Linked DNA regions of Lentimonas sp. CC4. The protein of the gene in region 1 interacts with the protein of each later gene in a pairwise test. Links are inferred from orthologs where the notes say so. Each region holds a gene or a part of one and is shown in the gene's direction. Other genes may lie near its edges. The genes, in order: GZZ87_RS06430 and panC.

The links.
Region 2: the proteins of GZZ87_RS06430 (region 1) and panC interact in binary tests that used the Escherichia coli proteins (3 or more experiments, as listed by UniProt). The link is inferred for Lentimonas sp. CC4 from one-to-one orthologs.

The regions. Positions count from the first base shown.
Region 1 is NZ_CACVBO010000001.1:1,466,492-1,469,638, forward strand. The notes cover bases 250-3,070. They hold GZZ87_RS06430 (NUDIX domain-containing protein), read left to right. Parts: upstream 250-1,314; coding sequence 1,315-1,827; downstream 1,828-3,070. Other genes in these bases: folE2 (GTP cyclohydrolase FolE2), read left to right, coding at 250-1,168; GZZ87_RS06435 (hypothetical protein), read right to left, coding at 1,842-2,549; GZZ87_RS06440 (hypothetical protein), read right to left, coding at 2,570-3,070. Also shown: GZZ87_RS06420 (MBL fold metallo-hydrolase), read right to left, coding at 1-3; more of folE2, read left to right, coding at 188-249; more of GZZ87_RS06440, read right to left, coding at 3,071-3,147.
Region 2 is NZ_CACVBO010000001.1:862,864-866,054, reverse strand. The notes cover bases 1-2,865. They hold panC (pantoate--beta-alanine ligase), read left to right. Parts: upstream 1-941; coding sequence 942-1,790; downstream 1,791-2,865. Other genes in these bases: nadB (L-aspartate oxidase), read left to right, coding at 1,873-2,865; GZZ87_RS03825 (LL-diaminopimelate aminotransferase), read right to left, coding at 1-791. Also shown: more of nadB, read left to right, coding at 2,866-3,191. UniProt on the Escherichia coli protein: Catalyzes the condensation of pantoate with beta-alanine in an ATP-dependent reaction via a pantoyl-adenylate intermediate.

The DNA.
Region 1 (3,147 bases):
CATGTGGGCTGAGACTTAGCACGCCTTCCTAGTTCGGCAAAGCCTTTTTACGAACTTGCCAAGTTCGGGAATACTGCTTTACCTCCTCCGCTCTTATAAAGACAGACGCGGGCTTGCGCCTCTAGTCATTCTCAGACAGGTTGTTATGTGAATGTTGGTAGCACGCCCGCAGACGATCCATCGAAGCATGAAAAATAAAAATAGCATTCCAGCACAGGTTGAACTGACTTCCGCACCCGCAAAGCCAGTGAAATTCTATGATCAGGATTTCGTCCTTACAGACGAATATCGCTCCGACCTGCCGGATATGCAGAACGCCGACGCACAGCAGATCTTCGGCGCGAATGTGCCGATCCTTAAAGTCGGTATTTCCAATTTTAAGCTCCCGCTTCGCTACATTACACCGACGTCGGATACGCAAACCCTTGAAACCTCGGTCACTGGCACCGTCTCTTTAGAGGCCAACCAGAAAGGGATCAACATGTCGCGTATCATGCGCGTGTTCTACACTTTTCAAGATCGCATCTTCACGCCTGACCTGTTGCACGAGATATTGCTCGAGTATAAGACTGAGGTCATTGCGCACCGTGCACAGCTGAAGCTTGATTTCGAATATCCGATCTTGAAGCCCAGCTTACGTAGCGGGCTCGAAGGTTGGCAGTATTATAAGTGTGCGTTTGAGGGTAAGATCGATGAGCTCGACCGCTTCCGTAAATACATCCACTTCGATTTCATCTACTCTTCGGCTTGCCCATGCTCTTCCGAGCTTTCTGAGCATGCGCGTGGCAGCCGTAATATCTATGGTATCCCGCACTCGCAGCGTAGCACCGCTCGGGTGAGTGTTGAAGTGGCTGAAGGCGCACATCTCGCGATCGAAGATATCCAGCAGATCTGCCTCGAAGCACTCAAGACCGAGACGCAAGTCATGGTCAAGCGTGAGGACGAGCAGGCATTTGCTGAGATGAATGGTGCCTTTACTAAATTTGTCGAAGACGCAGCGCGCCTGCTCTACGAGCAGCTTGATGAAGAGCCGCGTATCGTAGATTTTCAAGTCGCTTGCGCTCACCTCGAGTCACTGCACTCACACGATGCGGTTGCGGTGATTAACAAAGGTGTGCCCGGCGGCTTCACTGGTCACTTTGAAGATTTCAAGGGGTTGATTCGCTAAGTCTTTGATACGTCGTGACTACGGGCTGACGAGCGGGTATTTTTCTAATTGTTCATATTATTTATACCCGAAATTGGAACTTTGGTCGTTGATGGGCTATCATAGTTGCGATTCGTATCATTTCCCTAACTTTATAATACCGAGCCGTGCAAGATCCTGAAGAATTATTTGATATCGTAGATGCCGAGGACACTGTCCTTGGCACTGAGATCCGTTCCGTCGTCCACCGCGAAAAGCTAATGCACCGTGCGGTGCACATCTTTGTATTTAACGCAGCAGGTCAACTTTACCTGCAACGCCGCTCGCTGACGAAAGACTCGGCTCCCGGTAAATGGGTGAGCTCATGCTCTGGGCACGTCGATAGCGGTGAGGATTACGATGTTGCTGCGACACGCGAACTGGGTGAAGAGATCGGCTTACTTGATCCGCTGAATTTGACCCGTATTTTCAAGGAGTCGCCTTGTAAGCAAACCGGACAGGAGTTCGTTTGGGTCTATCGTTGCGAATCGGAGGGGCCGTTTAAGCTCGATCCTGACGAAGTCAGCGATGGCAAGTGGGTTGATATCGATGAGCTCAATGCATGGATCGAACGAGCGCCGCGCGACTTCGCGTGGTCGTTTACCCACCTGTGGGAGAAATACAGCGCGTTGGCTGTGTAGCCAGCCTAGGCGATTTATTCTTTAATCTCGTTGGGCGATTCGAGCAGTAGATGCCCGCCGATTCGCAAAGAGCCTTTTCGTGCAGGTGGTCTTAATATCAAGATGCCTCGACTCCCAGAAGTGATACGAAGCCGATTTTTGTAGAGTAGGTGGAATCGTTCACCGCCTTTTGCAGCAATTGATATTTCGGCAGATCCATTGGACCCAAGCTGAATGGGTTTGCTGGCATCACCATTCTTGATGGTGATTTGAGAGTCATTGATTTTTCCAATCACATTGACCTCTGTGATGTTGGCGACTCGGAGGCTTCCGAGCGGGAAGTTTCTGGAAGAGTCGTCAATCGAGTGGATTTTTAAGTCATCTGCAGAGTCGCCTTGTTGGAAAATCAGAAGAGCCCTCGTATCTGTTGGTGTTAATGAAACGTGGCCTATCGGGGTGATGCTCGGGGAGTCTGATGCTGTGTGTTTTCGGTAGAAATGCAGTATTCCACTTTCTACTGGGAGTGTTGCAGTGTAACTACTGGAGCGGCTTTTCGGGTTGAATTGGATTAGCGTCAGGCTTCCGTTGGCACTTTTGAAATAGATGTTCGATGTATTGATCGGCCTGAGTGCATAGGTGGTGAAAATAATGGTGAATGTTTGTGAGGCTTCTGCGCTATGGGATTGAGATAGGATCGTGCAGAATGAGACAAGGGAGATCAGGATATGCCAGGCGTATTTCATGAATAGAGCAATCGATGCGTTTATCTTACGGGAGGTATCCATTTGAGATCAATGATTTCAAACTCTCGGCCGAACTGGGCGTTTGAGTGAGCGTCGGGTGTGCGTTGTAGGGTGGCCTCTAGATAGGTCTCGGATTCGATTTTATTTGTGATGGGGTTCACTGCGGACCCATAGGCTCGAACCTTGAATGTGTCTGATCGAACAAAGCTTAACGGCCCCAGTGCATTCATTAATGTTGCTTGCGAGATGTAGGCCGGAGAGTGGGGCGGAATAGCGTCGGTGTTGCTGCTGCGATTGTTGATTGCGGGCACGCTATCAATTGCATCTTGCAAAATGCCTTCATTGAGAAACTCAGCCATGCTGAACGCGGGATGGCTGTTGGTAGAGTATGATTCTACTATGCGGTCAACAATGGCAGTGCTGAGTGCATCGAGGTCTGCGTCCGTGAGCTCGCGCAGTGATTGGTAGAAGGCGGGGTATTGAAGTATATTTAACCAAGTTGTGTTGTTGATGCTAAACGCATTCAGGTAGTCGCTCGTGGTCTCGCGTGCAATGAATTGATAGCTTGGGGCGCTCGCTTGTTCGGCGTTGTTGTGAA
Region 2 (3,191 bases), 600 kb from region 1 along the record:
ACGAAGCCGATGCGCCAGCCTGTCATGTTGTAGCTCTTCGAGAGGGAGTGGAGCTCGATGGCGACATCCTTGGCACCTTCGACTTGGAAGATGGAGATCGGAGTGCCTTCGAAGATCAGCGACGAGTAGGCTGCGTCTTGCAGAATGATCAAGTTGTTGGCCTTGGCGAATGCGATGGCCTTTTCGAAGAACTCGAGTGTGGCGGATGCGCCAGTCGGATTGTTCGGGTAGTTGAGCACCATGATCTTCGCTTTTGCGACGACGTCCGCAGGCACGGCGTCGAGCTCAGGGAGGAAGTTATTTTCTTCCTTGAGTGGCATGTTATAGACCTCGCCGCCTAGATATTGGGCGTGTGTGCCGAGCACAGGATAGCCGGGAGAGGTCATGAGCACGACGTCGCCTGGGTTGATGAAGCAGGCCGGAATCATTGACAGGGCGGTCTTGGAGCCGATCGAGTGGACGACTTCAGTCGCTGGATCGATGTCATTCACGCCGAAAACGGTTGCCATGTATTGTGCGGCTGCGGCCTTAAAATCGTCGCCGCCATTGTCCGCGTAGCCACGGTTTTCGGGTTGAGCGGCTGCATCTTGGAGGGCTTTGACCACGATTGGGAAGGCCATTTCGTCTGGCTCGCCGACGCCCATGTCGATCAGATCGACGTCTGGCTTGGCTTCTTTCGCTGCTTTTTTCGCGCGTTTGATCTTCTCAAACTTGTAAATGGCAGTGGATTTGCCGTATTGATTGCCGCCGATGCGCTCAGCGAAGAGTTCTTGGATGTATGAATCGCTCATGATTTAATTAATAATTACTAATGGATGATTGCTAAGAATGTGAATGGATAATGGCTAAACGCTGCAAATTGAGTTTTAGCGGAGTTGATAAGTTCTGATTATTATTTTGATAAAGTGTCATACAGGCGTAACCTGTTCCGAAAATTTGTTATGCAAACAATCCAATCGGTCAACGAAATGCAATCTCACGCCATCGGTCTGCGCTCCAGCGGCCGACTCATCGGGCTAGTTCCGACGATGGGCTGCCTCCATGAAGGGCACCTCTCGTTGATTGATATTGCGAAGGAGCGTGCTGATAAGGTCATTGTTTCGATTTTTGTCAATCCCACCCAGTTCGGGCCGAACGAGGATTTCGACCGCTATCCGAAGTCCTTGGAGGAAGATTTAGAGAAATGTGCCGCACGAGGAGCTGACATTGTATTTAATCCTTCGGTGGCTGAAATGTATCCGCAGGGCTACTCCACGTATGTGAATGAAGAAGATGTGGGCTCTGGATTGTGCGGGATTTCGCGCCCGAACCATTTTCGTGGGGTGACGACGGTGTGTTTGAAGTTGTTCAATATCGCTCGCCCAGACATCGCAGTCTTTGGTCAAAAAGATGCGCAGCAGTGTGCGGTGATTCAGAAGATGATCACTGATCTCAACATTCCGACCGAGATGGTCATCGGCGAAACGAAGCGCGGTGAAGATGGCCTCGCCACCAGTTCACGCAATCGCTATCTGACGACCACGCAGCATGCTGAAGCGCTCAATATTTCGAAGGCGCTCCTGCTAGGCCAGCGCATGGTGCGCGAAGAGGGGGTGCGTAGTGTCGACCGTGTGGTTGCGGAGATTACGCATAATTTGTCGATGGCTCGAAGTGTGCGTGTGATCTATGTGCAGGTTGTTGACCGGCTAACGATGAAGCCCGCGGGGCGCGAGATCATCCCAGGGCAGCATATGGTTTGTGTTGCGGCATGGCTGGATCAGACACGACTCATTGATAATATTGCCCTTTAAAAAGAAGCTAGGATTTAGGAGTCAGAAGTTAGTTTTTTGAATCATCTTTCCTACCTGTTACCTCCTAACTTCCCTTCTATTTATGTCTAAATCATACGATGTCATCGTCATCGGTAGTGGAATCGCTGGCCTGAGCTTTGCACTTAAAGTCGCCGAGGCAGGGCAACGTGTGGCCATTATTACGAAGAAGAACTCGGCCGAATCGAATACGAACTATGCGCAGGGCGGCATCGCGGCCGTGACTTCGCAAACGGACGATGTCGAGATGCACGTGGCCGATACCTTGGATGCAGGTGATGGGCTTTGTGATGAAGCTGCGGTGCGCGAGATTTTGACCGACGGCGCATCGAGCATTGAAGAACTAGCGCGCCGTGGTGTAGCGTTCACGCAGTTGGAGGACGGCAGTGTCTCGCTCGGTAAAGAGGGCGGGCATTCGAAACGCCGCATTTTACATGTTAAGGATGTAACGGGTAAGGCGATTGAAGATGCGTTGCTGCATGGCATTGCGACGTCGCCAAATATTGATACTTATGAGCATCACTTTGCGGTGGAGTTGATCACTGCGTCGAAGCTCGGGCTACCCGGAGATGATCGTGTGCTCGGCCTATATGCCCTCAATACGCACTCCGAGCAGGTGGAGACCTTTGAGTCGAGTGTGGTGTTGTTGGCGACCGGAGGCATTGGCCAAGTTTATCAATACACGACGAATCCTTTTATCGCGACAGGTGATGGCATCGCGATGGCGTATCGTGCGGGCGTTGAAGTGCGCAATATGGAATTCATCCAATTCCACCCGACTGCGTTTTACAGCCGCGATTCGGATCGATTCCTCATTAGTGAAGCGGTGCGAGGTGAAGGCGCGATTCTGCGTAACCTCAAAGGTGAGGCGTTCATGGAGCGCTATGATCAGCGAAAAGATCTCGCTCCGCGCGATATAGTAGCGCGTGCGATTGATTCGGAAATGAAGCAGGCGGGGGCACGTCATGTCTGGCTGGATACACGTCATTTGACGCTCAAGAAGCTGCATGATCATTTTCCTAATATTTATGAGCATTGCGCGAAGCAGGGGATCGCTCTGGAAAAGGATATGATTCCCGTGGTGCCCGCAGCGCACTATTTATGTGGCGGCGTGAAGACGAACCTCAGTGGCGAGACCTCGTTGCCTGGGCTGTATGCCTGTGGTGAAGTCGCTTGCACTGGACTGCATGGGGCAAATCGCCTCGCAAGTAACTCGCTGCTCGAAGCGGTGGTCATGGCGAACCGAGGTGCGACAGCAGTGGGCGAGTATTTGTCGGCCGCAAAGGCTTCAATGGTGGACCTGCCAGATTGGGTCGACGGCGACGTGCGGGACTCTGACGAACGCGTGGTGCTCTTGCACAATTGGGATGAGGTGAAGCGGAC